2 regions of the Clostridium sp. LS3 genome follow, and region 1 is predicted to be linked to the other one. Evidence: a T-box and tRNA genes for the amino acid it is inferred to sense, from the RefSeq annotation. Region 1 holds a T-box; the other holds one or more tRNA genes.
The links. A T-box is a leader RNA that pairs with one kind of tRNA and senses whether it is charged. The one in region 1 lies ahead of asnS (asparagine--tRNA ligase), so its partner is inferred to be a tRNA-Asn.
Positions count from the first base shown of each region.

Region 2: it has a tRNA-Asn gene. The T-box ahead of asnS (asparagine--tRNA ligase) is inferred to sense a tRNA for this amino acid. The anticodon was not compared.

Region 1 is NZ_CM143921.1:159,316-175,345, forward strand. Features, by position in the region: gene ACZJV1_RS00730 (leucyl aminopeptidase) at 1-1,140, shown strand, start outside; gene ACZJV1_RS00735 (SIR2 family protein) at 1,404-2,471, shown strand; gene ACZJV1_RS00740 (hydrogenase small subunit) at 2,735-3,550, shown strand; gene ACZJV1_RS00745 (nickel-dependent hydrogenase large subunit) at 3,566-4,972, shown strand; gene ACZJV1_RS00750 (hydrogenase maturation protease) at 4,972-5,451, shown strand; gene ACZJV1_RS00755 (hydrogenase maturation nickel metallochaperone HypA/HybF) at 5,444-5,728, shown strand; gene hypB (hydrogenase nickel incorporation protein HypB) at 5,688-6,353, shown strand; gene hypF (carbamoyltransferase HypF) at 6,362-8,644, shown strand; gene ACZJV1_RS00770 (HypC/HybG/HupF family hydrogenase formation chaperone) at 8,649-8,882, shown strand; gene hypD (hydrogenase formation protein HypD) at 8,879-9,907, shown strand; gene hypE (hydrogenase expression/formation protein HypE) at 9,929-10,933, shown strand; gene ACZJV1_RS00785 (CDGSH iron-sulfur domain-containing protein) at 11,294-11,986, shown strand; gene asnS (asparagine--tRNA ligase) at 12,091-13,485, opposite strand; T-box leader at 13,539-13,844, opposite strand; gene ACZJV1_RS00795 (cytochrome b5 domain-containing protein) at 13,938-14,366, shown strand; gene ACZJV1_RS00800 (metallophosphoesterase family protein) at 14,410-15,108, opposite strand; gene ACZJV1_RS00805 (M24 family metallopeptidase) at 15,253-16,030, shown strand, end outside.
Region 2 is NZ_CM143921.1:3,616,446-3,632,475, reverse strand. Features, by position in the region: rRNA gene ACZJV1_RS17090 (23S ribosomal RNA) at 1-1,418, shown strand, start outside; tRNA gene ACZJV1_RS17085 (tRNA-Asn) at 1,478-1,552, shown strand; gene ACZJV1_RS17080 (polysaccharide deacetylase family protein) at 1,747-2,736, shown strand; gene ACZJV1_RS17075 (response regulator transcription factor) at 2,827-3,501, shown strand; gene ACZJV1_RS17070 (sensor histidine kinase) at 3,504-4,892, shown strand; gene ACZJV1_RS17065 (hypothetical protein) at 4,894-6,366, shown strand; gene ACZJV1_RS17060 (TldD/PmbA family protein) at 6,368-7,747, shown strand; gene ACZJV1_RS17055 (TldD/PmbA family protein) at 7,759-9,102, shown strand; gene ACZJV1_RS17050 (LTA synthase family protein) at 9,218-11,077, opposite strand; gene ACZJV1_RS17045 (NAD(P)/FAD-dependent oxidoreductase) at 11,300-12,253, shown strand; gene ACZJV1_RS17040 (GDSL-type esterase/lipase family protein) at 12,274-12,861, opposite strand; gene ACZJV1_RS17035 (RusA family crossover junction endodeoxyribonuclease) at 12,876-13,514, opposite strand; gene tsaD (tRNA (adenosine(37)-N6)-threonylcarbamoyltransferase complex transferase subunit TsaD) at 13,741-14,751, shown strand; gene ACZJV1_RS17025 (alpha/beta fold hydrolase) at 14,773-15,801, shown strand; gene ACZJV1_RS17020 (S1C family serine protease) at 15,894-16,030, shown strand, end outside.

The sequences.
Region 1 (16,030 bases):
CTAGAGGAAATTATAAAATCTATGGCTTGTTCTGCTAAATTAGCTAACTATACATTTAATAAATACAAGACAGATGCTAAGGAAGAAAAAGAGCTTAACGTATCTATATCAAGATGTGGAATAAAAGAAGCTACTAAGGAAATAGAAGAGGCTATTAATGAAGGTAAAGAAATAGCAGATGGAATCATAATTGCTAGAAACTTAGTTAATGAGCCATCAAATATTATTTATCCAGAAACTTTAGCTAAAAAGGTAGTTGAGTTAGGTGATGAAAGTGGATTTGAAGTAGAAGTTCATGGAGTAGATAAAATTAAAGAATTAAAAATGGAAGCATTCTATAATGTTGCTAAGGGATCTGCAAAAGAACCAAAGCTTATAGTTATGAGATATTTCGGAGATAAAGACAATAATGATAAGGTTATTGGATTAGTAGGTAAGGGTTTAACTTACGATTCAGGTGGATACTCAATAAAGCCAACGGATAGCATGATGGATATGAAAAATGATATGGGTGGAGCAGCTTCAGTTATAGGAGCGATGTCAATTATTGCAAAAAGACAATTAAAGATAAATGTAATTGCAGTTGTTGCAGCATGTGAAAACTTAATATCTGGAGAAGCTTACAAGCCAGGTGAAGTAATAGGATCTATGGCTGGTAAGACTATAGAAATAGTTAATACAGATGCTGAGGGTAGATTAACTTTAGTTGATGCAGTTCATTATATAATTAACAATGAAAAGGTTGATGAAGTTATAGATTTAGCTACATTAACAGGTGCTGCATTAGTTGCTCTAGGTGAAACTACAACAGCAGTTGTTACAAATAATGATGAATTCTATGGAGAGCTTAAATCTGCTTCAGAATACACTGGAGAAAAGATTTGGCAATTACCAGCTTTTGATGAATATAAAAAAATAATTAAATCTGATATAGCAGATTTAAAAAATAGTGGTGGAAGATTTGCAGGAACAATAACAGCTGGGTTATTTATAGAAGCATTTGTTCAAGACAAACCTTGGTTACACTTAGATATAGCTGGAACAGCTTGGGCATCAAAAAACAGTGATTTAGGAGTAAAAGGTGGAACAGGAACTCCAGTTCATACATTATATGAATTAATAAAGAGAAGAAGTAAGTAATTATAATTGAGAATCACTATAAAATAGAGATTTTGGCAATTTAAAATAAACTCTATAGAACAGACTATTTAAAAAGTCTACTCTATAGAGTTTTTTATATTTAGAAGCTTAATCTAAAGATTTTGTTATAATATTAATAGAAAAATTAATATAGCTAATAAAGTGATTAGTACTTAGAGAATTTAAATCTAATAAATTATAATATATTAAATAATAAAATATAAATGCTTAATAAAATTACGAAAGGAGAATTTGCTAGAAAAATGGATAATGAAAATAAAAGTACGTTTAATAATAAAGAGTTAACTAATAGTGAGAATTATTTTGAGTCATTAGTTTTAAATGCTATATTAAGTGAAAATGATGATAATTGGAAAAAAGTAAGAGAAGAAAGAATAAAAGAGCTTAAGGATATTTATAAAAGAGATAAATTGGTATTATTCCTGGGAGCAGGAATATCTAAAGAAGCTGGAATAAGCGATTGGAATGATTTGATGTCAGACTTATTAATATTTATGATAATGAATAAGTTAAAAGAAAAAAGTATTAGAATTTCTCCTAAAGAAGCAGATTTTCTTATAAAAAAAATGAAAGAAACAAATAATAAATCACCTTTATTGCAATCAGCATTTATAAAGGCTTCATTAGGAGATTCCTTTGAAGAAAATTTAGCTAACTTACTTTATAAAAATATTAATAATGGAAAGGGAACTTCAGAACTATTAAATAGTATTTCAAGGTTATGTTTAACAAGGAAAAATGGAACTGGAATAAAAGCTATTGTTACATATAATTTTGATGATTTATTAGAAGAAAACTTTAACAAATATAATATACAATATGACTCATTATATAGTGAATTAGATTATACAACTTCATATAAATTGGGAATTTATCATGTACATGGGTTCTTACCTCGTAATCCTAATAAATATCAGCGACTATCTGAAGGATTATTGGTATTTTCAGAAGATAGATATCATAGCCTTTATAATGATCCTTATTCATGGACTAATATAACACAATTAAACTTTTTAAGGGAAAACACTACATTAATGCTTGGGCTATCCTTAACTGATCCTAATTTAAGAAGACTTTTATCAATAAGCAATAGAAAGAATAAGATGAAAAAGCATTATGCAATTATGAGAAAAAAAGATTTTAAGAAATCTCCAGAGGATGATAATATAAAAGGCGATATTCTTAAATCGTTTAATATTATAAATAATGATTTATATGAAAAATCCTTTGAGCAATTAGGAATAAGTATTATATGGGTAGAAGATCATGATGATATACCTGCTATAATAGATAGCATTAGATCTGTGTAGAATAAAACTAGGTAAAATATATCTTTATGATTTATTGTTAAATAAACTAAGAATTAATTATAATAATGCATAATTTAATATTTGTAAGTATAGTAGGAAGATTTACACTTGTAAGGTCTTCTTATTTTTTATTAAAAATAAAGTTATCTTGAATTTAGCCGTATAAAGTATAGTCATAAAATTATTAAAATAGGAATAAAGTTTATAAAACAATAAATATAGAAGGTGTGACATTGGCGAAGAAAAGATGTCCAAGAGAAGTAATAGCTTCAACTTTAAGTAGAATACAAGATAATAGCTTAAAAAAGATAAATCTTATTTGGTTAGAGGCTTGTGGCTGCTCAGGAAATATTATTTCACTTTTAGATGCTAATACTCCAGATATACCGTATTTATTAACTCAGATAGTAAATATGACTTACAATAATAGTATTATGGGAGCAGAAGGGCAGAGAGCTTTTGAGAAATTTCTTGAAACATTAGACACTGAATTTATTTTAGTTGTAGAAGGAGCTGTAACATCAAGAGATAATGGGTTTTATAATATAATAGCTCAATATAATGGGAAACTTATTTCAGGGGCAGAGGCTATAACACTTGCAGCGGGAAAAGCAAAGCACGTTTTAGCTGTTGGTACATGTGCATCATATGGTGGTATATCTTCAGCAAATTCTAACCCGTCTTTAAGCAAAAGCGTCTCAAATTTTTTAACTAGGGAAGTTATAAGAATTCCTGGTTGCCCTGCTAATCCTCAGTGGGTAATAAGTACTATAGCTCATCTAATTTCATATGGATTGCCAGAATTGGATTCAGAGGGTCGCCCTTTATTTTTATACGAAGAAACTATACACACTTATTGTTCTAGAAGATCATTTTTTGATAAAGGAAATTTTGCTACAAAGCTGGGGGATAAGGAGTGTATGTTTCAATTAGGGTGCAGAGGTCCAATTACAAAGACAAATTGTCCACTTAGAAAATGGAATGATAGGGTAAATTGGCCTATAGAGGATAATACACCTTGTATTGGTTGCGCAAATGAGGGGTTCCCTGACAAAATTGAGCCCTTTATAAATTTTTAATTGTGGAGAAAATATATGAGTGAAAAGATTATAATAAATCCAATTACAAGAATAAGTGGTTTTTTGCAAATAGAGGTTACTATAGAAAAAAATATAGTAACAAATGCTAGAAATACTGGATTTCTTTTTAGAGGATTTGAAGAAATGCTAAAGGGGAGATCACCATTTGACGCCATTTATTTCACTGAGAGAATATGTGGTATATGTTCAACAGCACATGGGTTTGTATCAACAGTTTCTTTAGAAAATGCTTTAAACATTACCCCAAATGAGAATGGAAGTATATTGAGACAAATAATGCATGCATGTGAGTTTTTACAAAATCATATAAGACATTTTTATCAATTTGCAATACCTGATTATGTACAAATAGATATTAAACCTGGAAATAATACTGAAGGAAGAAAATATAAATTACCAAAAGATATTAATGATAGATTGAATAATCATTATATTGAAGCTTTTAAATATAGTAGAGATGCCCATAAGATGTTAGCCATATTAGGAGGAAAGGCTCCACATAATCATGGAATTTTTGTTGGAGGTGCAACAGTTAATATCGATGTAGCAAAAGTGGTTGAACTTAAATCTATATTATATTCAATTAGAAATTTTGTTAATAATGTAATGATTGAGGATATAAATATAATTTCTAAATACTATCCTGAGGATTTTAAAAATGGAGGGGGATATGGTAACTTTTTAAGTTATGGAGCATTTGATAGTGATTTTAATGAGCCTAACGGCTATGTAAAAAGCGGAGTTATTATAAATAATTTGAGAGAGAAATTTGATATAAATAATATAAGTGAAGATATTGTCTACTCTTACTACTCAGATTCTAAGAATGTTTTAACACAGGAAGATAGAAATTGGAAACCAGACACAAATAAAAAGAATGCTTATAGCTGGGTTAAGGCAGCAAGATATAAGGGTCTTCCTATGGAAGTAGGACCACTTGCTAGACTATGGCTAAATGGGGAATATACTAAAGGAATATCTACTTTAGATAGAACTATGGCCAGAGTTATTGAAGCTAAAAGAATATGTGATATAATCGAAGATCTTTTAAATAAAGTTAAGCTTGAACCATCTGTACAAAAACAATGGGAAATACCAGAATATGCAAATGGAGTTGGAGTGAGTGATACCACGAGAGGAGCTTTGGGACATTGGGTGACAATTAAAGAAAAGAAAATTGAAAGTTATAACATAATAACACCATCATCTTGGAATATATCACCTGAAGACTCTGTAGGAAATAAAGGAGTTGTAGAGAAGGCATTAATAGGAACTTATATAGAGGATATAAAAAATCCTTCTGAAGTTGGGAGAATAATAAGATCTTTTGACCCTTGTGTTTCCTGTGCAACTCATATTATAAGTGATAAATTTAGGGATTTTAGTATGAGGGTTGTTTAATGATTAAGGTTATTGGAATAGGGAACCTATTAATGGGTGATGATAGTATATCACTTAAGATAATTGATTCAATAGAAGAAGAATTAAAGAAATTAAATTTAAGTATAGAGTGTATAAAAGCAGAAACTGATTTTAATTATGCTTTAGATAATATACAAAATGGTGACCTTCTATTTATTTTAGATAGCACACTATTAGGATTAGAATGTGGACAAATAACTAAAATTTCATTAAATGAAGCTGAAAAATATTCAAGTAATTTACTATCAATACATGGTATGAGCCTACTTTCACTAATTAATTATTCCAATACTGAAATCGAAGGTTTCATTTTAGGAATTGAGGTAGTAGAAGTAGGTTTTAGTTTAGAGATTACTAATGAGTTAAAGACAAAATTTAAAGAAATATGTAGTGAAGTCTATAAAATTATTAAAGATAATAGCTTAGAGTATATGGAAAAGGGTGAAACTAGTGCATGAATCATCAATAGCATTTGAGATATATAGCATAGTAGATGAAAATATCAAGAGATACAAGCTTAAAAATGTAAGCCTAATAATTATTAAAGTTGGTAGTTTTAATGGAATAGATGAGGAATCTCTTAAATTTGCTTTTAGAGCACTAAGTAAAGGAACAAAGTGTGAAGGTGCAGCAATAATTATAGAGGTAGTAGGGGGATTTGAACTACTTGTTGAAAGGATAGAGGGGGAAGAGGATGAAGAGTATATCAATACAAAGAAGGATACTACAATCTAATACTGAATTTGCAGAAAAAAATAGAAAGCTTCTAAAAGAAAAAGATATATTCACTATAAATATATTTGGATCTCCGGGGGCAGGAAAAACTTCAATTCTTGAAAAGATAATAAAAAATATGAAAGATACAATTTCTATTGGGGTAATAGAAGGAGATTTATATACTACAAAAGATGGAGAAAGAATAGAAGGGCAAGGTATACCTGTTGTTCAAATAAATACCTGTGGTGCATGTCACTTAGATGCTGCTATGATAGAAAATTCTATTGAAAATATGGATTTAGAAGATTTAGATTTAATTTTTATAGAAAACATAGGAAATTTAGTATGTCCTGCTTCCTATGATTTAGGAGAAGACTGTAGAATAACAGTTTTAAGTATTACAGAAGGAAATGATAAGCCACTTAAATACCCTTTTATATTCCAACAATCAGAAGCAGTTGTTTTAAATAAAATAGATATTATAAATTTTATAGACTTTAATATAGATGAGTTTTATGAAGATATTTACTCTTTAAATAAGGATATTAAGGTGTTCGTTATATCAGCTCGCAATGGGAAGGGAATAGAAGAATTATGTCATTACTTAATAGATAAGATTAATGTCAGAAGGGAGCTTTCTTAGAGAATACTATGATTAGAAAATATATATTGGTAAAGGGATTAGTACAAGGTATAGGGTTTAGACCTTTCGTATATAAAATAGCATTAAAAAATCATGTAAATGGATTTATAAAAAATAGTAGCACAGGTGTAATTATAGATGTTGAAGGAAATAAAAAATCTATATATAACTTTATAAATGATTTAAAAAATCCATCCTTAGAGCTTTTAAATATTGAGAAATTTATAATAGAAGATAGAGAATTAGTGAACTATAAAGCTTTTAATATAGAAGGAAGTATTAATGAAAGCAAGGGAATGACATTTATTACACATGATTTAGGGATTTGTAAAGATTGCTATAAAGATATTATAGATAAAAAAAGTAACAGATATTTATATCCTTTTACTAACTGTACAAACTGTGGACCAAGGTATTCAATAATAAAGTCACTTCCTTATGATAGATCATCAACAACTATGAATGATTTCAAAATGTGTAAATCTTGTAATGAAGAATATAATAATGTATTTAGCAGAAGATTTCATGCACAGCCTAATTGTTGTTATAAATGTGGACCAGAATTAGAGCTAGTTGATAAAAAAGGAAACAAAGTAGATACAGAAAATCCAATTAAAGAAACTATTAAGCTAATAAAGGAAGGGAAAATATTATCCATTAAAGGTATAGGAGGATTTCATTTAGTTTGTGATGGTAAAAATGAATATACAATAAATAACCTTAGAAAGAAAAAGAATAGATTAACGAAGCCATTTGCTTTAATGATGAAAGATATTGGAACTGTAAAAAAATATTGTTTTTTATCTATAGATGAAGAAAAAATATTGTTGAGTAATAAAAAACCTATATTGATTCTTAATAAAAAGGAAGAAATATTACCTTACAATATAGCTCTAGGTAACAAGACCTTAGGTATTATGCTTCCCTACACTCCATTGCACTATCTTCTCTTTGATGAAGATTTAGATACACTTATTATGACAAGTGCAAATATTAATGGGATGCCAATAATTTATGATAACAAAAAAGCTATAGTAGAGTTAAGTAGCATAGTAGATTATCATCTTATTAACAATAGAGATATTTACACTTCAGTAGATGACTCTGTAACTAGATTTATTTTAGAAGGGGAAAGGGTTGTTAGACTAGGAAGAGGTTATTCACCGTTATATTTAAAGGGAGAAAATTTTAAAGAAAGCCTAAGTCTTGGTTCGCATTTAAAAAATACATTTTGTTTTTGTAAGGATGAAAATATAATTTTAAGCCAATACATAGGTGATTTAGAAAATTTAGAAACCTTAAATAGATATGACGAGGCTATAGATACACTAAAAAATATTTATAATATAAATCCAAGGTTAGTAGCTTATGATTTTCATCCCAATATTTTTTCATCTGAATATCTAAAAAAATTTAAGGGGAAGAAGATAGGTGTTTACCATCATCATGCTCACATTGTTAGTGTTTTATTTGAGAATAAAATAAAAAATAAAGTTATTGGTGTTGCTTACGATGGAGCAGGTTATGGGAATGATGGAACTATATGGGGAGGGGAATTTTTATTAGCTAATTGTAAGGATTTTAAAAGAGGTGGACATTTAAATTTAGTAGCTATGCCTGGAGGAGATATAGCAGCTAGAAATCCTATTAGAATGGCTATTTCTTATCTTTACAAGACTTATGGGGATAAGGTAAAGGAAAATTTAAAAGAGATATGTAATTTAAATTATAATAAAACGTCATCTATAGAAGAAAAAGAAATTGAAATATGTATTGATATGATTAAAAAAGATATAAATTCTCCAAAAACATCAAGTATGGGACGATTGTTTGATGCAGTTGCTTATATTCTAGGTTTTAACAAAAGAGTGACCTTTGAGGGGGAAGCTGCTATTTATTTAGAAAATATAGCTTCAGGTAATAATGTAGGTAGCTATAAGTTTAGTATAGATTTTATAAATGAAAACTATATTATAAACACAGATAATATAATTACTGGAATAATTGCAGATTTAAAAAAACAAACTTCAAAGGAAGTTATTTCTATGCGCTTTCATAATACTATAATTAATTTTACATTAGATGTTTGTGAAAAGTTATCAAAGGATTATGGAATTAAAAAAGTTGCACTTAGTGGAGGAGTATTTCAAAATAAAATTCTTCTTAATGGAATATATAATGCTTTAAGAAAAAGGTCCTTTAGTGTTTATATAAATAAACAAATACCTTGTAACGATCAAGGTATTTCATTAGGTCAGCTAGTAATAGCAAATGAAAGGGAGATGAATTAAAAACATGTGTATTGCAGTTCCACTTGAGGTTATTGAAATATATAATGAGGAAGCAATGGTACATTATAATGGTGTTAGGATGAAGGTGAATATAGCTCTTTTAGATGATGTGGATATAGGAGACTACCTTCTTGTTCATTCAGGTTGTGCAATAGAAAAATTAGATAGAGAACAAGGAAAAATTACACAAGAATTATTTGATAAATTATTTAGTTCTGAATATGAAGGTGAAATATGAAAGGTTTAGAAATAGATAGGGAAATAAGAATAATGGAGATTTGCGGAACTCACACTATGTCAATTTTAAGAAGTGGAATAAAGAACATTTTACCTAATAATATAAAATTAATTAGTGGTCCAGGATGTCCTGTATGTGTAACAAGTCAAGGCTATATAGATGCAGCTATAAAGTTAAGTGAAAGAAAAGATATAATAATAACAACATTTGGGGATATGATCAATACTCCAGGAACTAATGGTTCTCTAAATCTTCAGAAAGCTTTAGGTATGGATATAAGAGTAATATATTCGCCATTAGAAGCAGTAAATGTTGCTAGAAAAAACCCTGATAATGAAGTTGTATTTTTAGCAATAGGATTTGAAACCACAGCACCAACTATTGCTCTTGCTATAGAAAAGGCTTATATGAGAAATTTAAGAAACTTTAGTGTGTTTAGTGCTTTAAAAACTATGCCTCAAGCTATTGAATATTTAATTAGTGATAAGGATGTCAAGGTAGATGGTATCATTTGTCCAGGGAATGTAGGTACTATTATTGGTGAAAGAGACTTTAGTTTTATTAGCGAAGAACTAAAAATACCATCAGTTATAGCTGGTTTTGATGACCAGGATGTTATGGCAGCCATTTATTTATTAGTAGATATGATAAGGGAAAATCAGATTAATTTAAGGAATATTTACGGCAGATTTGTTAGATATGAAGGAAATAAAAAAGCTAAAGAGTTGATGAATAAGGTTTTTGATAATTATAATGGCAACTGGAGAGGTCTTGGATTCATTGAAAATAGTGGATTACAGATTAATAGTGAATATAGTGACTATGATGCAGAAGTTAAGTTTAATATAAAAGTTAAAGAGAGTAAGGCTTTAAAAGGATGTATTTGTGAATACATAATACAGGGAAAGAAAGCTCCAGAGGATTGTAAATTTTTTTGTAATAAATGTACTCCTTCTAATCCTGTAGGAGTTTGTATGGTGTCTAGAGAGGGAACTTGTAGAATACATTATATGTATTTAAACTAATAATAAAAGAGGTTGTTGAATATGGATATTATTACTTTATCTCATGGAAGTGGTGGAAGGAAAACTAATGAACTTATTAATAAAATTTTTTATAAACATTTTAATAATGAAATACTTCTAGAGCAAGGAGATTCTAGTATAATTAAAAATTTAGGTGAGAAAATTGCTATAACAACTGATTCATATGTAATAAATCCAATATTTTTTCCAGGAGGAGATATAGGTAAATTATCCATATGTGGGACAGTAAATGATTTAGCTGTCAGTGGGGCAAAACCTCTTTATATTACAGTTGGATTTATAATTGAAGAAGGGTTAAGAATTAGTGATTTAGAGAGAATTGTTAAATCCATGGCTAAAACTGCAAAGCAATGTTGTGTTAAAATAGTTGCAGGGGATACCAAGGTAGTGGAAAGAGGTAAGGGAGATAAGGTTTATATTAATACTACAGGCATAGGCGTATTTGAAAATAATTTAAATCTATCTAGTCAAAGGATTGAAGAAGGAGATAAGGTTATTGCAAGTGGTACATTAGGAGATCATGGAATAACTATACTATGTGCGAGGGAGGAGCTAAATCTAGAGTCTGAAATACAAAGTGATTGCAATGCACTACATTTACTAGTTAGAGATATTTTAAAGGCTAGTAAAAAAGTTAAATTTATTAGGGATATTACAAGAGGTGGACTTGCTACAACTTTAAATGAAGTAATAGAAGAAAAGAGCATAAGTATATTATTAAATCAAAACTCTATCCCAGTAAGAGAGGATGTTAGCGCTATTTGTGAAATATTAGGAGTCGATCCATTATATATAGCAAATGAGGGCAAAATCGTATTGATCGTTTCAAAGGAAGATTCAGAGGGGGTTATTAAAGTCATGAAAAATAATCCTTTAGGAAAAAATGCAGCTTTAATAGGAGAAGTAGTAAAGGATGACCGAGGAAAGGTGTATTTAAAAACTAAAATTAATGGTACAAGAATATTAGGTATGTTGGAGGAAGATATTATACCTAGAATATGCTAACCCCTAGCTTGCTATAAATAAACTAGTAGGTTAATTATAATACTGATAATGTAGTACCTACCATTAAAAGAGATGCCAATGTAATAGTTAATATTTCTAGATCAAATTGTTGTTTAAAGGATATTTCAACATAAAATTCTAAGTTTGTGTTAAAGTTATGCAAAATAGTATAAAACTTTATGAATCCTTGACAACCACAGATATTTTTCAATATAATGTTAAAAATATCAAATAATATAAAACTCTTCTTAAAAACTCATGACTTCAATTTCATGACAAATAACATTATGTAGTATTTTAAAATTGTAAAATACCAATTTACTTTTAACCATTAATTATGATATAAAAGGAGTTTTTTTAATGAATTATTATGAAAGAATAGAAGAAAATTTAAATAAAATTTGTTTAGAATGTAAATTTTACAACACAAACCAATGTATACCATTCAAGTGCAATATAGGATTTGCTAAAAATGCTGTAGAAGCTACCAAGAAAAATGGATTGAAGATAATTAGTGATGGGATTAAATTAATACCTAAAAATGACATAAAAGTATATAACGAAAATCTGACTGCTAAAAGCATAGCAAGTGTATGCAGGTTGTGTAAAGAATGCAAGCAAGATCATGATGAAAATTGTATAATATCATTAAGTAGAAAATCATTAGAAAGTACATATTTTAAAGATGATGTTATTTATCCCGGAAATATATTAATGTATCTAGTTAATGTAGCTAAGCAGGATCAAAAGCTTGCTAATAAAATAAAAGCTGAATATGATGAAATTATTAAAGAACATTCACAAGAAATCGTTATGGACAAGTCTTTAATAGCGAAAAAGCATCCTATTTTAGTGGAGTTAAAAGAAGATCAAACATACTTTTGGTGCACATGTGGAAAAAGTTCAAGTATACCATTTTGTAATGGTGCACATGTAGGTACATCATTCACACCTTTAACTTTTATTGCTAAAAAAAGTGAGAAGGCGCATTTATGCGCTTGTAATCACACTAAAAATCCACCATTTTGTGATGGATCACATTTAAAACTTTAAGTGTAAAAATAACACAATAAACTTTATGTAATAAAAATGTTTCTAAATTGATTAACTTAATTAAACAAACCTAGTAAGCAAGCTGTTTACTAGGTTTTGTTTTATTAGAAATCAGATTGTCCTGTAGTTCTTGGGAATGGTATTACGTCTCTGATGTTTGACATTCCTGTAATGTACATTATTAGTCTTTCAAAACCTAATCCAAATCCAGCGTGCTTAGTTTCTCCGTATTTTCTAAGCTCTAAATACCACCAGTAATCTTCTTCTTTAAGTCCAAGTTCAGCCATTCTCTTAGTTAAGATGTCTAACCTCTCTTCTCTTTGGCTACCACCTATAAGTTCTCCTATACCTGGAACTAAAAGGTCTGTTGCAGCAACTGTGTTTCCATCATCATTCAGCCTCATATAGAATGCTTTTATATCCTTTGGATAATCAGTCACAAATACAGGTCTTTTAAAATGTTCTTCAGTAAGATATCTTTCGTGTTCTGTTTGTAAGTCAATTCCCCATTCAACAGGGTATTCAAACTTCTTATCAGCTTTCTTTAGTATTTCAACTGCATCTGTATAAGTTACTTTACCAAAGTCAGATGAAATTACATGATTTAATCTATCTAGTATTCCTTTATCAACAAATTGATTAAAGAATGCCATTTCTTCTGGACATTCAGCTAAAACATATTCTAAAACATACTTAAGCATATCTTCAGCTAATTCCATATCATCTTGTAAATCAGCAAATGCTATTTCAGGTTCTATCATCCAGAACTCTGCAGCATGTCTTGCTGTATTTGAGTTTTCAGCTCTAAAAGTAGGTCCAAAAGTATAAATGTTTCTAAATGCTAATGCATAGCATTCACCATTTAATTGGCCTGATACTGTAAGATTACTTTCTTTACCAAAGAAGTCTTGTTTAAAATCTATAGCGCCTTCTTCAGTTTTTGGAACGTTGTGTAAATCTAGAGTTGTAACTCTAAACATTTCACCAGCACCTTCAGCATCGCTTCCAGTAATTAAAGGTGTATGAGTATAAACAAAACCTCTTTCTTGGAAGAATTTGTGTATAGCATAAGCAGATACTGAACGTACTCTAAATACAGCTGAAAATGCATTACTTCTAGGTCTCAAATGAGCTATTGTTCTAAGGTATTCAAAACTATGTCTTTTCTTTTGAAGAGGGTAATCTGATTGAGACATACCTTCTATAACTATTTCATTAGCTTGAATTTCAAAAGGTTGTTTAGCTTCTGGAGTAGCAACTAAAGTACCTATAACAGTTATTGATGAACTAATAGGTAGTTTTGATACTTCCTTAAAATTAGCAAGTTTATTATCAAAAACAACTTGAACATTCTTAAAGAATGTACCATCATTTACTTCAATAAATCCAAAAGCATTTGATGCTCTTAAAGTTTTTATCCAACCAGAAATTTTTATTTCCTTAGATAAATATTCATCTTGATTTCTGTAAAGTGATTTTACTAAACTAGCTTTATCCATTATTGTTCCTCCTAAAATAAATTTTTATAAAATAAAAAAACCTCTCATCCCTAAAAAGGGACGAAAGGATAATTTCGCGGTACCACCCAAATTGCTATAAATAGCCACTCAATTGACACAGATAATGCCATTCAAATTATAACGGTTTGACTCCGTCTAAGTCTACTTAAGTGAGACTAAAAATTTTAATTTTGTTAGTCGAACTTACACCTTTAATATAAGGAAAAGGTGATCATTTTTCACTTGTTCGGTTAGAAACTCAGAGATGTTCTTCACTAGAGGCTTCGTATAAGGCTTACACCATTCCTTACTCGCTAAGACTACTTCCGTATAGCTACTCTTCTCATCACAGTAATAAAATTATAATGTTTATTACGATTTTACACCAATTCACTAACATTTGCAACTTTAAATCATAAGATAATTTGAGAAAGCATTTTATGGAGGATTATATGAGCAATAGAGGTTTCTTAGAAGAAAAATTTATTGAATTAAATAAACTAAAAAGCATGCTAGTAACATATCCTGAAGAATACAAGGAAAATATATTACAAGTTATGGACAAGGTTTGTAATCAAATAAATTCTTATTTGAATGAAGTTACATTTCACAATAAGAAAAGAGGCAATGGATTACTTGAATTAACTATAGAAGAATTAGCTAAATATAATGGACAAAATGGTATGCCAACGTATATAGCTATAAATGGAACTATATATGATGCTTGTGATATACCTCAATGGAAAGACGGAAAGCATTTTGGTATTAAAGCAGGACGTGACCATAGTAATACTTTTAAAAATTGTCATAATAATGATAAAAAAATTTTATCAAAATTGAGAATAGTAGGACTAGTAAAGTACACAAAAAAATGTACTTAGAAATAATAAAAATTGCTACGCTAAAAAAGTGTAGCAATCTTTATTATTCATTTCCACTTTCATATGATGAAACTAATTGAGCAGGAAATTTAAGCATTTGTGCATCTTTAACGATTCTTTTAAATTCATATTCTAATTCTCTAAATTTAACATCTATATTTTTATTTTCATCAATATTAATTAAGCAATATGTAGCGTTAGGTCTTCCTATTTTAGGCTTACCAACACTTCCAACGTTAATAAAGGTTTTTTGGTCGAACTTTTTGTAAGAAGGAATATGTGTATGAGCACAAACTAACACATCTTCTTTAAGATTTTTCATTATATCTTCTGTATTTTGCCCATCTTGGAAAAGATATTCATTTATTATATTAGGACTACCATGGGTAAATTTAATTTTTACTCCATTTATATCATAGTCTAAAAATGTTGGCAGTTGTGATAAATAATATTTATTTGAGGCTCTAACTTCTTCACATGCCCAAGGAAGTGCAAATGAATTAACTGAATTATCTCTTATAAAAGTAAAGCCTTCATCTACTACTGATGCATCATAGTTTCCCTTTAGACAAGGGATTTCTCTTCTTTTTATTAAAGCAATAACCTCATTTGGATGAGGACCATAGCCAACTAAATCACCAAGGCAAACTATTAAGTCAACTCTTTGTTCATCTATATCCTCTAGTACCTTAAGTAGTGAGTAAATATTTCCATGTATATCCGAAATTGCAGCTATTTTCATAAGTATATCCTCCTAAATAATATATTCTATATTATATCACTTAAAATATTTAGGATAAATAATTTTAATATGATTATAATAAATAGATATTATTTCATCCATAAGGTATATTATATTTATAGGTTAAAAAAAGGAGGTACAGATATGAAGCTAAATAGAGTACAAAATGTATTAAAAGCTATGGAGGAACAAGGATTAAATCAAATAATAGTATCATCTCCACCAGCAATTTTTTACTTAACAGGAAAGTGGGTTTCACCAGGTGAGAGAATGATTGCTTTATATTTAAACACAAATGGTAATCATAAATTTATAGTTAATAAATTATTTCCTATATATGAAGATTTGGGTGTAGATTTAATTTGGTATTCAGATATAGAGGATCCAATAAACATATTATGCACAGTTGTGGATAAAGAAAAGACCTTAGGTGTGGATAAAAATTGGCCAGCACATTTCTTAATAAAACTTATGAATAATAATGGGGCAAAAGCTTTTGTTAATTCATCACCTATAATAGATAGATTAAGAATGATAAAAGACCAAGAGGAAATAGCTTTAATGAAAAAGTCTTCTGAAATTAATGATAAGGTTATGCTTGAACTTTGGGATAACTTAAAAGAAGGAAAAACAGAAAAATATTATGCTAACCTTTTAACTGAATTATATGAAAGTTATGGAGTAAATGAGTTTTCATTTTCACCCATAATTGCTGTTAGTCCTAATGGAGCCGACCCGCATCATCATTCTAGTAATGATACTATAAAGAAAGGGCATAGTATAGTTCTAGATATTGGTGGTGTGTACAATTCATATTGTTCAGATATGACAAGAACAGTATTTTTTGGTGAAGCACCTAATGAAAGGCATGCAAAGATTTATAATACAGTTAAGGAAGCAAATCAAAGTGCTATAAGAAAAG
Region 2 (16,030 bases), 520 kb from region 1:
GATTGGAAATGCTAGTCTAAGCATTTAGGGAGTTAAGACAGGAAAATCCGTCTTAACAATTCTGAGGTGTGATGGGGAAGGCCAATTTGGCCGAAGTATCTGATTCCATGCTTCCAAGAAAAGCATCTAGAGAGAGAAGTAGTGCCCGTACCGCAAACCGACACAGGTAGATGAGGAGAGAATCCTAAGGCCATCGGAAGAATTGCAGTTAAGGAACTAGGCAAATTGACCCCGTAAGTTCGCGAGAAGGGGTGCCTGCGAGAGCAGGCCGCAGAGAATAGGCCCAAGCAACTGTTTAGCAAAAACACAGGTCTCTGCTAAAGCGTAAGCTGATGTATAGGGGCTGACGCCTGCCCGGTGCTGGAAGGTTAAGGGGAACACTTAGCGCAAGCGAAGGTGTGAACTTAAGCCCCAGTAAACGGCGGCCGTAACTATAACGGTCCTAAGGTAGCGAAATTCCTTGTCAGGTAAGTTCTGACCCGCACGAATGGCGTAATGACTTGGGCACTGTCTCAACTGCAAATCCGGCGAAGTTGTAGTGCGAGTGAAGATGCTCGCTACCCGCGATTGGACGGAAAGACCCCGTAGAGCTTTACTGTAGCTTAGCATTGAGTTTCGATATTGTCTGTACAGGATAGGTGGGAGACTGAGAAGCTAGGGCGTCAGCCTTAGTGGAGTCATCCTTGGGATACCACCCTGACAGTATTGGGATTCTAACCGGACGCCATGAATCTGGTGACGGGACATTGTTAGGTGGGCAGTTTGACTGGGGCGGTCGCCTCCAAAAAAGTAACGGAGGCGCCCAAAGGTTCCCTCAGAACGGTCGGAAATCGTTCGAAGAGTGCAAAGGCAGAAGGGAGCCTGACTGCGACACCCACAAGTGGAGCAGGGACGAAAGTCGGGCTTAGTGATCCGGTGGTACCTCGTGGGAGGGCCATCGCTCAACGGATAAAAGCTACCTCGGGGATAACAGGCTGATCTCCCCCAAGAGTCCACATCGACGGGGAGGTTTGGCACCTCGATGTCGGCTCGTCGCATCCTGGGGCTGTAGTAGGTCCCAAGGGTTGGGCTGTTCGCCCATTAAAGCGGCACGCGAGCTGGGTTCAGAACGTCGTGAGACAGTTCGGTCCCTATCCGTCGCGGGCGTAGGAAATTTGAGAGGAGCTGTCCTTAGTACGAGAGGACCGGGATGGACTGACCTATGGTGCACCAGTTGTTCTGCCAAGAGCATGGCTGGGTAGCTAAGTCGGGAAGGGATAAACGCTGAAAGCATCTAAGCGTGAAGCCCCCCTCAAGATGAGATTTCCCATAGCATAAGCTAGTAAGACCCCTTGAAGAACACAAGGTTGATAGGTCAGAGGTGTAAGTGTGGTAACATATTTAGCTGACTGATACTAATAGGTCGAGGGCTTGACCAATAATTAAAGATTTTGGCTCTAATTCATGTGCAATTTTCAGGGAACAAACTCTGAATTATTCCGTGGTAGCTCAATGGTGGAGCACTCGGCTGTTAACCGATAGGTTGGAGGTTCGAATCCTCTCCACGGAGCCATTTTAATTTTAAGAGTTTTATAAGAGTAGATTTAAATCTATTGTTATAAAACTCTTTTTTGATGTGGTTAATTGGAAAAAATGTAACTTTTTTGTAACTTTTAGTTAACGAATTGTAATGACTTGTAGAAAAAAATTATATATAATTAAATTATGGGACAAGCAATATCTAAAAAAAGAGAAAGAGTGGGTTTTATGGCTAATAGAAGTAGAGTAATGAGAAAGAAAAGATTTATTATATTTACAGTTGTCTTAATAGCATCTATATTTGCATTATCATTGATTTTTTATGAACTAAAGGAAAATATTTTTTATATAAAGGCAGAGACTTTAGGCAGCAATGTTGAAAATTCTAACGATAAGAAAAATGAAGAAAATGATATAGATTCTGAAAATACTAAACATTCTGACGAACAAACAGATAATATAGTTAATGCTGAGGAAGTTGAAAGTGAAGATTTAAATACTTTAGATAATTCAGGTTATCTGCCACTAGATAAGGATCCAAATGCAGATGATGCTTCAGTAGTTCTCCCTAAAACTATGTATGAATGGAATTTTTATAGAGAAGATGGAAGAAAAATTGCGTATCTTACTTTTGATGATGGACCTTCTAAACATGCAACTGAAAAAATTTTGGATATATTAGCAGCAAATAATGTAAAGGCTACATTTTTTACATTAGGCAGTTCAATTGAGCATAATAATCAAGCAGCAGATATATTAAAAAGGATTGCTAGGGAAGGGCATTCTATAGGAAGTCATGGATATTCACATGATTATTCTATACTTTATCCTAACAGAACAGTAAATGTAGATGCTTTTATAAATGACTTTGAAAAAAATGATAGAATATTGAAGGAAATATTGGGAAAAGATTTTAATACAAGATTAATAAGAATGCCTGGTGGACATGCTAGCTGGAACGGAACAGCAGCATTGGATGAAGTATTGACTAAAAAAGGAATTTATCAAACGGATTGGAATTCATTAAATGGAGATGCAGAAAGTAAGGATTTTCCAACGGAGCATCTATTGAACAAATTAAAGGAAACTGTTGGGGATAAAGATGTAGCAATTGTATTAATGCACGATACTGATGCTAAAAAAGGAACAGTTCATTATTTACAAAGTGCTATAGATTATTTAAAATCAGAAGGATTTGAGTTTAGAACCTTGAAATAAAAAAGGGACGGATATCCGTCTCTTATTTGCATATATAAGAGTATAAATCATTAAAAAAGTTAATAATATTATATATTTAGGGGGAATAAGATGAGTAAAATATTACTAGTAGAAGATGAAGAAAGTATAAGAGGATTTTTAAAAATAAATTTACAAAGAAACAATTTAGATGTAATTGAAGCTAAAAGTGGTGAAGAGGGTCTGAAACTTGCAGCTATAGAAAAGCCTGCAATTGCAGTTTTAGATGTTATGTTACCAGGAATAGATGGCTTTAAAGTATGCAATAAATTAAGAAATGATTTTCCTGACATTGGAATAATAATGCTAACAGCAAAAGGTCAAGATATGGATAAGATTATGGGATTAGAATACGGGGCAGATGATTATATTGTAAAACCCTTTAATCCATTAGAGGTTGTTTTAAGAATAAAAGCATTGATGAGAAGGCTTGGAAATGAGAAAAAGGAAAAGTTGCAATTAGGAGCATTTTTAATAGATATGTATTCTCAGAAGGTTTTAAAGGACAATATAGAAGTAGATGTAACTCCAAAAGAATATTTGTTAATGAAGATATTTTTAGAGAATCCTAATAAAGCTTTCACTAGAGATGAGCTATTAGATTTAGTTTGGGGAAAAAACTATTTTGGAGATGCAAAAATAATAGATGTTAATATTAGAAGGTTAAGGGCAAAAATAGAAGAAAATCCTTCAGAACCTAGATATATAGAAACTATATGGGGCATAGGATATAGGTGGAAGTCATAAGAATGAAGAGTATAAAGAATGAGTTACTAAAAGGAATATTTATAATTATTTTTTCAACTGTTATGTTTTTAAATATTTTACTAATGATATTTATTCGAAAATATTATTATGATAATACTGAAGATCTATTAAAAAATAGAATACAAGTATCTATAAACTTTTATACTAAGTATTTTTCTTCAAAGTCATTAGCTGAAACTATTTATGATAATGTTGATACTTTTTGGAATGATAATAATGCCCAAGTTGAAATTTTTGATTCAGAAGGTAATTTATTAATGGATTCTATTGGAATTAATGATAGTAAGTTAATCAATACACCTGATATAACTAAAGCTATTAAAGGTGAAGCAGCTAGGTGGATAGGAAAAGTTGATTATTATGATAGTAAAGTTATGGCAGTATCATATCCATTAATTATAGATGGAGAAATAATAGGTGTAATTAGATTTATAACTTCATTAGAAGCTATAGATATGGTAATAACTAATATAATCCTTATATTTTTTGCTATATCAATCGTTGTTTTAATATTGGGAATAGTATTAAGTATATTACTATCAAATAGTATAATCAATCCAATTAAATATTTAAATAAAGTTGCAGAAAAAATGGGGAGTGGAAATTTAGGAATTAGAAGTAATCTTAATAGTGAAAATGAAATTGGACAATTATCAAATACTTTAAACTTCATGGCAAATGAGATAGAAAAAAGAGAACAATTAAAAAATGAATTTATATCTTCAGTGTCCCATGAATTAAGAACACCGTTAACAGCTATAAAAGGTTGGACCATAACCCTAAATAATGATGAAACTGATAAAGAAACGTTAAAGTTAGGTTTTGAAATAATAGAAAAAGAAACGGATAGGTTATCCTCAATGGTAGAAGATTTATTAGATTTTTCTAGATTAATAAATGAAAAAATAACGTTAGACTTAAAAAGTATAAATATAATTGAGTTCATGAATCATATAGAATCTTTTATAAAACCTAGAGCAAAAAGAGAAGGTATAAATTTAAAATTTGTAACAGAAGCTGAAGGTTGTATGTGTGTAGATAGTAATAGATTGAAACAAGTATTCATTAATTTGTTAGATAACTCATTTAAATTTACTGAAGAAGAAGGTAGTATAATTTTTACAACGATAAAAATTAATGATAAAATAAAATTTATAATAGAAGACAATGGTTGTGGAATATCTGATGAAGACTTACCTAGAGTAAAAGAAAAATTTTTTAAAGGAAAGAATTCTAAATCTCAAAGTGGCATAGGATTATCAATTTGTGATGAGATAATAAAATTGCATAAAGGTATATTTAATATATATAGTAAATTAGGAATAGGTACAAAGATTGAAATTATTATTCCAATAAGTAAGGAGCAATAGTATGAAAAAATTTTTATTTATATTTGTTATACTAATACTTACTATGAGTATAGGTTGTAGCAAAGTAAGTGGAAAAGATACACAGGCAATAAAAGCTCCTGATAATAATAATCTTAAAATAAAAGGAGTATGGAGTATAGAAGATATTAGTATACTAGATAATGAAATTGAAAATAAAGAAGAGATAATGAATTTAAAATCTTCTTTAATAAGTATAACAAACAATAAATTTTCTATACTTAATAAAGTGTATTCAAATCCAAAATACAAATTAAAAGTTGTTGATGAGACGTATGTTTTGTCATATGAATTAAATTTAAAATTAGGAGATGTATTAGAGGAAGAATCAAAACTAGATTTAATATCAATAATAGATTCTAATACAATTGTAGGAGACTTTATTTCAGTAGATGATGAAAATGGATATATATTTTATGATGGAATACTATTTAAATTAGTCAAAAAGGAGAGTAACCCAAAAGATATAGATTATGAAAATAATATGGTTGAGGCAGAGGTAATAAAAGAAGATTACAATAGCGATATAGGGGTTATGATAGCTTTAAAGACCCCTAGAAAAAAATTAGATAATGGTACCTTTACAGAAGAAAAATATAAAACATTGTGGATATCATTTAAGAATGATAAGCTACAACCTGTTTTAGAAAAGGAAAATATAATATTCCCAAGAATGAATGGAATATGGAGTATTAAAAGTAATTTAATTGAAAATAATGCTGAGCATATAGAATATTTTACTGCTGCACCTTTAGAAGGGAAGCAAGAAATAAAACTAGAAGCAAGTGAGCCTAAGGATGTATATAAAAATATAAACTTCATCTCAAATGATTATATTTCTATTGAAAAATATGAAGGAGATAATTTTCAAAACATATTTCCTATATATCAGACTATTCCTATAGATAATATAAATTCAAAGAAGGGACTTAATATTGAAGAAATATACTCAATTGAGGCTAAAGAAAAATATAAAAAAGATTTTAATTCAACTCTCGATACTTTGTCAGAAGAGAAGAGAAACAGTTTAAATAAAGATATAAATTACAGTAATTTTACTATAAAAAGAGTTGAAGGGAAATGGAGCTTAGTTGGAAATATTCCATCAATTAATACAGATTATAATGGAATAAGTTATAGAATATCTTTAAATCCAAGTAAGAAAATATTAAATTATGATACGCTATTAATTTCATGGAAGGATTTAAAATGGAAATTTCCTTTCATAAAGGATGCTTATACATCTCCAACTGGAAGGTTAGCTGTAATATTATCCAATAATAAATTATTGGTATATGAAATGGAAGATCGAGATGTAAAGGGTAGTCCATTAATAAGTATAGAATTAAATGAAGATGAAGAAGTAATAATGGCTGAGTGGGCTAGTGGTAGTTATGTAGATTCATGGGCAAAGGCATTTAAAGATGGAAAAGAGATAGGCATGGAGGAGGAGTAATATGTTATCAAAAAATATATTGTCTAGTGTTTTAGCTAGATGTTTAATAACAGGTGGAGATTTTGCAGAAATTTTTGAAGAAGATACAATAGATACTTCTATAAGTATTTTAAATGGAAAGGTAGAAAATTCTATATCGGGAAGAACTCATGGAATAGGTATAAGAATTTTTAAAGGTTTTAAAAGTGTTTATGCATACACTAATAATATTAGTTTAGATGCTTTATTAGATACAGCACAAAAAGCAGCATTAGCTCTTGGAGAGTTAAAAGAGGATATAAGTGTAGTGCTTAATGAAAAAACTATATATAATAATAATCCAATTATATATATTCCTTCTTCAATAAGTGCGCAAAAAAAGATAGAAGTTATGAAAATTGGATACAAAGCAGCAAAGGAATATCATGATGAAATAAAGCAAGTATCAGTGGGGTATTTAGATAAAGAACAAAATGTATTAATAGCTAATACAGAAGGTTTATATACAGAGGATAGAAGAGTTAGAACAAGACTTTCAATAAGCTCAGTAGCATCATTAAATGGAGAAAATCAAACTGGTTTTGAAGGACCAGGTGCACATAAAGGATTTGAGTTATTTAATGATATAGATCCAGAGTATTATGGTAAAGAAGCATCTAGAGTTGCTTATACAATGTTACATGCTAAGAATTGCCCAGCAGGTAAAATGCCTGTAGCAATAGATAATGGATTTGGTGGTGTAATATTCCACGAGGCTTGTGGACATTCTTTAGAGGCAACAGCTGTTGCAAAAGGAAACTCAGTATTTACAGATATGCTTGGTAAACAAATAGCATCAACAAAGGTGACTGCAATTGATGATGGAACTATACCTAATGCATGGGGGTCATTAAATATAGACGATGAAGGAAATAAAACTAGAAAAAATGTGTTAATAGAAAATGGTATATTAAAAGGATATTTAATTGATAAATTAAATGGAAGAAGAATGGGGATGGAGGCAACAGGAAGTTCAAGAAGACAAAATTATAAGTTTGCTCCTACTTCAAGAATGACAAACACATATATAGCAGCAGGAACTGATAACGAAGCTGAAATAATTAAATCAATATCAGATGGTTTATATGCAAAGAAAATGGGTGGAGGTTCAGTAAACCCAGTGACAGGAGAGTTTAACTTTGCAGTATCTGAAGGATATATTGTAAAAAATGGTGAAATACAAGAGCCAGTTAGAGGTGCAAGTTTAATTGGTAAAGGTAGCGAAGTATTAATGAATATAGATATGGTAGGCAAGAATTTAGAACAAGGTCAAGGTATGTGCGGATCAATTTCAGGAAGTATCCCAACTAATGTAGGTCAACCTATGATTAGAGTAAAAGAAATTACAGTAGGTGGAAGATAGGGGGAGTAGATGTGGAATTAAAAGTATTTATAAATAAATTATTTGAAGAAGCTAAAAACTCTGGCTTCAATGAATACGAAGTTTATTATGTAGATAGAGAAAGCTTAAGTATAAATGTATATAATGAAGAAGTGGAAAAATACAATTTAACTACCTCATATGGATTATCTTTTAGAGGAAAAATAAATGAAAAAATAGGATATTCATATACAGAAATACTAGATGAAGACGCAATAAAAATGCTTGTTAAAAATGCTAAAGAAAGCGCATTAGCTATTGAAAATGAAGATATACAATTTATTTATGAAGGAGATAAAGAGTATAAAGAGGTCAACACCTATTATAAGGCTTTAGAAAACCTTCCAGCAGATAAATTAATAGATTTAGCACTAAGTATGGAAAGAGAAGCAAAAAAATTAGACGATAGAGTAGTTAGCTTTGGAGGATGTGGAATAGGATATAACAAAGCAAAGTATGGAATAATTAATTCTAAAGGGTTAAATTTAGAGAATAAGTCTAATTTATTAAGCGCTTATGTAGTTCCGATAATAAAAGATGGAGAGAATATGCATGATGGAATAGGGTATATTACAGCTAAATCTTTAGATGAAGTAAACTCAAAAAAATTAGCTGATGATGGAGTTAATGAAGCATTATCAAAAGTTGGAGGTAAATCAGTCCCTTCAGGAAAATATAAAGTAATTATAAATAATGAAGCAATGGTTTCATTATTATCTACATTTGCAGGGGTGTTCAGTGGAGATGCAGCTCAAAAAGGTTTAAGCTTATTAAAAGGGAAAGAAGGAGAGATAATAGCAAGTAAAAAAGTAACTTTATTAGATGATCCTCACTTAGAAGATGGATTAGCATCAGTTCCATTTGATGATGAAGGGGTTTCAACAAAGAAAAAGGATATAATACATGAAGGAAAGCTTATTACTCTTTTGCATAATTTAAAGACAGCTAACAAAGGTAATACAAAGTCTACAGGTAATGGATTTAAAAATTCATATGGATCTCCAGTAGGAGTATCTCCAACTAATTTATACTTAAAGAATGGAGAAAAATCCTTTGATGAATTATTAAAAGAAGTAGGAGAAGGTTTAATAATAACGGACTTTGCAGGATTGCACTCAGGAGCAAATTCAATAACAGGAGATTTCTCACTAGCTGCAAAGGGGTTTTATATAAAGGATGGTAAAAAAGATTGTCCAGTAGAACAAATTACAGTAGCAGGAAACTTCTTTAATCTTTTAAAGGACATAGAAGAAGTAGGAAATGACCTAAAGTTCCCTATGAGTAGTATAGGAAGCCCATCTGTTAAAATTAGTGAATTATCAGTAGCGGGAAAGTAATAAGAAAATAAGAAGTAATAACTAGAAGTAGAAGTTTTAGAAAATATATAAGAGCTTTTTAATATATAACAAAAGCGAAGGTATTATCCTTCGCTTTTGTTATATATAATTTTAATTATTTATTTTCTAAATAGTTGCTTCTTATCATTTTATCTGATAATTCAACTATATTTGTATACATTTCTTTTTCTTCATCAGTTAAATCTTCACCTATAACACTTTGGTTAGTAAGCACTGCAAAGGACTTATTAGTATTTAATAGATTTCTACCCAAAGCAGTATTTATATATTTATCATTTGGTACGCCCATTAGGTATAGTAAAGTAGGCATAATATCAACTTGTCCACCTATAGTTTCAAAAGTCTTTGGTTCTTTAATATCCTTTGACCAAATTATAAAAGGTATAGTAGGATTTCCATTATCTGAATACCAATCTTCTTTATTAGTAAGCTTATCTATTGAATTGTTATAGTATTTATGAACACCAGTATGATCGCCTTCAATAACAACAACTGTATTATCTAGTAAACCTTCTTTATCTAGAAGCTCTAAGAATTTACCAATTTGAGTATCTGTGTACTTAACACTTTCAAAATATCCACCAAGTTCGTTTTGATCAAGCTCTGGATCTAAGTTTAGAACTCTTTTTTCTTTAGGTAAGTCAAAAGGTCCATGGCTAGTTAATGTAACTGTAAATGCATAAAATGGATCCTTTAGATTTTTTAGCATTGGAGTAACTTGTCTAAAGTAGCTTTCATCAGATAAACCAAGACCGATTTCTTCGTCTATATTAAATGAATAGTAATCAACAAAATGTTTAAATCCAATACCTGTTAATCCATTTACATAGTTCCAGAAAGAGCCCTTATCAGGATGGATTGCTATAGTTTCATAACCATCTTCCTCTAATAAAAGAGGTAATGAGTTGTACTTAGTTGAAGGATATCTAAAGAAAGTACTTCCTCTTCTTAATGGGAACATAGAAGTATTAATCATTAAATCTGAATCGGAGCTTGTACCTTCATTAACTTGCTCATATACATTAGGGAAGTACAATCCTGTTTTAATTAGTTCATCCATAACAGGAGTTATTTTTTGACCATTTGTTTCTTTTCCTATTATAAAGCTTTCTAAGGATTCAACTTGTATAACTAAAAGATTTTTGTCTTTAAATATCCCCTTATATTGATTATCAGGTAAATTTTCTTTTTGATTAAAGAATTCATCTATCTGAGCTTTTTCATTTTTAGTTAGTTCATACGGCTTAGAATCCTTATAAACATTAACTACATCAAATATGTGGTAACCTATAGATGAAAAGTATCTTGCAGTATTAGTCGGATCATAATTTGAAAATATATATCCATTTTTAACATCTTCATTTTTAAGTACATATAGATTAAAAGGAACGTATCCTATATATAAAATACTTGATAGTAGTATAACTATAAAAGTAATAGGGGCTCTCCTTTTAACTTTTGTATAAGATTTTCTAGTAAAGAACACAAATATTCCAAGCACTATAAAATCAATAACTAATAAGAAATCCTTATTGCTAAACATTGAAGATATGGTACCACCCATATTATCTAAATTTGCTGTTTGAGTTAGTAATAAGGCTGAAGGCATTGTTAAGAAGCCTCTAAAATACCCTAAATCTAATAGTATTAGCAAAGTTATTATTAAATCTATAATAAATAGATATATAACTCGTCCTTTACCTTTAAATAGTAGTGAGAAACTAAGAAAAATTAAAGCAAAGGAATAATAATAATTAATAAATGGCTTTGCTGAATTATATCCAAGAGTAATATCTAAAGTATAAGGATCTTGATTGACTACAAATCCCTGGAACAAGATACCCTTAAAAATAATAGCTGTAAGGGGAATTAAAAATAGTATGGCTCTTATAATGGTATCAAAGCTAAGAGTACTATAAAAATAGTTTTTTATTTTAACAAAAAAATTGTTCAATTTATCACCTCGTTTATATATAATGCTATGCTATTTATGTTTACAATACTTAAATTATATTATAGTAATTTTCATAAAGCAAATTACATTAATATTAATTTTTTAACCAATATAAAAACTAATTTCAATAACAGAGATAATTTTACAAAATATATTATAACTTAAGAACATTATGTTATAATAATTATATGTTTTTATTTAACATTGATATGGAGGTTATATATGCTTCAATATGATTTAACTATAATTGGAGGGGGAGCATCAGGACTTTCAGCTGGAGTTTCTGCTCTAAGAAATGGAATTAAGAAAGTTTTAATTTTAGAAAGAGAAAATGATTTAGGTGGAAATTTAAACTTATTTATACATATGGGCTTTGGAAGGTATTACTTAGAAAAAGATGTTACAGGACCGGAGTTAAGTAGCAAGCTTATTAAAGAATATAAGGCTTTAGGTGGTGTATATAAGGTAAATACAGAAGTACTAGAAGTAACAAAAAACAAGGTTGTTTCCTATGTTAATCCGCAAGATGGAATACAGGAGATAAAAGCAAGCTCTATAATACTTGCTTCTGGGCGAAGAGAAAGATTTACTGGAAATATAAATATACCAGTTCATAAATATACAGGTATATTTACATTAGCTTCAGCACATAGGCTTATAAATTTACAAGGATTTTTACCAGGAAAAGAAATTGTTATAATAGGAAATAACAACTGGTCATTAATTATAGCAAGAAGGCTATTAATAGAGGGAGCTAGAGTAAATGCTATTGTAGATGATTCTAGGAATGGATTTTTAGATGAAAATGGGATTAAATTTATAGAAGGTTTTAATATAGATATAATAAAAAACTGTAATGTTCTTGAACTTTATGGCAATGAAAGAATAGAAAGTATAGACATAGAAAATTTAGAAGACGGAAGTATAAAAAATATAGGTTGTGATTCCTTAATATTAACAGTTGGATATTATCCCGAAATATCTTTTATGAGAAAAACAAATATATTATTAGAGGAAAATAATATACCATTAGTTAAAAATTATGAAACCTCTATAAACGGAATTTTTGCATGTGGTACACTTTTAACTGGAGATAAAGGTATATTAAATAGTGGAGAAAATGGTTATGAAGTTGGAAAAATAGTATCAGAGTATATAAAAAAATATATGTATTAAAGGATAAGGGGAATGAATTTTTAATATACATTCCCCTTAATATTTAATGAATTTATAAATTCATTAAATATTAATAATTGCCCTTTAGCATTTAAATGGATTCCATCAATAAATATATCATTATGAGAATGGTTTAATGTAACAGTATAAAAATCAACATATTTAATATTATATTTATCGCAAAGTTCAATTATACAACATCTTAGTAAAGGAAGTTGTTTTTCGCAATAATCATACGTAGGAGAAGGCATAAATAAATTGTAGGCATCTTCTTTTAATATAGTAGGGGGAATTCCTATTATTATTTCTTTAGTTAAAGTTAATGCCTCCTTTATTATTAATTCTATATTTTCTAATACTGCATTTATTGGTCTATTGGAAAGAAAATCATTAGTTCCTCCCATAATGAAAATCTTTTGTGGTGAAAGGTAGAGGACATCTTCTGTAAATCTATTTAACATATCTGTAGTTGTATTTCCGTTTACACCTTTATTTATTATAGTCAGTGGTTCAATATTAATTAATTTTTCAACCCAATTAACATTCTTATTTACTCCATATCCATAAGTTAAACTATCTCCAATAAAGATAAAAGAATTTTTATTCAATTAAAAGTTCCTTTCTAAAACAATTTATTAAAACAAGTACGGCAAATTAATGTTTTACCACTATTAGCTTTAATAATATTGCTATCATTAATTTTTTTGCTACAAAATTCGCATATTAATATTTTAGTAGTATCGTCAGATTTAATACTAGAAGATTTAGAGTTAATATTTTTTGATGTCTTAGATGCACCTTTTTTTATTGAAGAATAAATCTTTTTAAGACTAGTTTTTTTTCTGGGTAAAATCGAATAAGAAATTTCAAATTCACTTTCTCCAAAAAACTCTAATTCGAAACGTGGATTTTCCTTGTCATAAAATTCCTCTGTAATAATTCTTCTTATTTGCGCATCATTAACTATGAGACCGCTTTTTTCAATCCCGTCAAAAATACTTTTAGTTATATTGGCAGTATCAGGATGCCTTTTTTCACTCTTATAATAAACTTTAAGAACAGCTATAAGTGACTCTTCTAGAACTATATCTGGATTTTGTATTCTGGAATAGTATGCAATTTCTTCTTCATAAAGTGCATACCTATCATGAGCTTTTCCAGTATTATAAGGAAGTATTGCTCTACCATCCTTATTATGTAATTTAAAATTAGATTTAGATATGGGTGAACCTGGTACAATTACTTTTGCATAAGAACTCATTATGAAAACTCCTTTAAAATAATATTAATATATCCTTAAAAATCCATTAATTCTAATAAAAAATAATGAATAATTTGTTTATTCAGTATATAATAAACAATGGTAATAATACGAAATAAGCTTTATTTTAATATACAATAATGAACTTATTTTAACAAGAAAACAAATATAAATATAAATTTGTAATATTTTAATATAAATATAATTAGATTAAGAGGTATTAGTTATGGAAAGTAAATTAATATTATCAATAGAATCAAGCTGCGATGAAACATCAGCAGCTGTAGTTAAAGATGGAAGAGAGGTACTATCTAACATAATAGCTTCTCAAATAGAAACCCATAAAAAATATGGAGGGGTAGTGCCAGAAGTTGCATCTAGAATGCATATAGAAGTAGTAAATGGTGTTGTAATGGAAGCATTACAAGAAGCAGGAGTAAGTTTAAATGATATAGATGCTATTGGAGTTACTTATGGGCCAGGATTAGTAGGAGCCTTATTAGTTGGACTACAATATGCTAAGGGGCTTGCATATGCAGCTAAAAAGCCTTTAGTTGGAGTAAATCATATAGAAGGTCATATTTGTGCTAACTATATAGAACATAAGGATTTAAAGCCTCCTTTCGTATCCTTAGTAGTATCAGGAGGACATACCTTTATAGTTCATGTTAAGAATTATGGTGAATATGACGTTATAGGGCAAACAAGGGATGATGCAGCTGGAGAAGCTTATGATAAGGTTGCAAGAGCTCTAGGATTAGGATATCCGGGAGGCCCTAAAATAGATAAATTAGCTAAAGAAGGAAATGAAAATGCAATAGAATTTCCGAAAGCTAATTTTCATGATGAAACACTAGATTTTTCATTTAGTGGAGTAAAATCAGCTGTATTAAATTATTTAAATAAATGTAAAATGCAAAATATAGAAATAAATAAAGCTGATGTTGCGGCATCATTCCAAAAGGCTGTTGTTGATGTGTTAAAACAAAATGTATTAAAAACTTGTAAGAAAAAGAAGGTTAATAAAATTGCAATAGCTGGTGGTGTAGCATCAAATTCAGCACTTAGAGCATCTCTTATTAAGGCAGCAGAAGAAGAAGGGATAGACGTATTATTTCCTTCACCAATATTATGTACAGACAATGCAGCTATGATAGGTAGTGCAGCTTATTTTAATTTTATTAGGGGAGAAGATAGTTCTTTAGATATAAATGCAAAGCCAAATTTAAAGCTATAATCTATAAGGGGGAGTGGTATCGTGAAACTTTTACCACATTCAAATGGTGTTTATAAGGTAAATATGAAAAATAAATTAAAGCCAAAGGATATAATAAGAAATGTAGTAGTAGGCATAGGAATATTAATTACTATAGGATTCCTGTATCAAAGAATAAGTAACTTCGTAGCAAAAGAAAAACTTAAGCAAAGAGTAGATTATGCTAGAGTAGACGATAAAAGATTAGATTATAGAATGAGTGGTGAGGGAAAATATACTGTTATATTTGATGGAAATATAGGAGCTAACTTAAATCAATGGAATAGTATAACAGATACGTTAACTACAGATTATAGTGATATAACTACATTTGTTTATAATAGAAGAGGATATGGATATAGTGATGGTGGTAGCATAAGAACTCCAAAAGAACAAGCAGAGGATTTAAGAATATTACTTAGAAAGTCAGCTGCTCCAGCTCCCTATATATTAGTTGGAGAAGAATATGGAAGCTTAGTGTTAACTGAGTTTGCAAAGGCTTATCCAGATTTAGTAGCAGGGGTTGTTTTAGTAAATCCGTTAGTTGAGGATAGTATTAATACTGATGAATTTAGAAAGAGTCTTATTGTAGAGAATATAAGAAGAGATATAGAAAAGGTTGGTTCAAGCATAGGATTTACTACATTAATATACAAATTGAATTTGGCTTGTGATACAGAAGAATTTGAAAGTAAACTAGATGAAATAAATTTAGAAGAATTTAAAGTACATAGAACAAAAAGAGATTATACAAGTGCAGTTTGCAATGAGTTAGAGAATATAACTAGTGGGAAAAATAATAGTCAAGAAGATAGCGTATTTAGTGGAAAGCCATATTATTTAATAGCTAAAGAAGGTCAGGAACAGTTAAAATCACTAGGAGATGAATCTTTAACAAAGGTATATAATACTACATCTAAAAGCAATATATTATCTATGTACGAGCCTGACGCAGTTATAACAGGAATAAGGCAAGTTGTTAAGCAAGCAAATGAAATTGAAAGAGCAGAGAAAAAAATAAATAAGAATTAATTACTATAGAGTATATGTCATATAATTGTCACAAAAAAGGGGTATATTAATAACTGTAAAAGTGATTTATAAATGCTTAGGAGGAGTTTGTGATGAGTGATAATAACATATATGATGTAGACAATTATGAAGAGGTTAGTAATGAAAGGTCTTCTTTAGAGAATACTACAAAGGAAGATTATATTGAGGAAGATACATTACTAGAAAAAAATACTACTTTTGATATGAA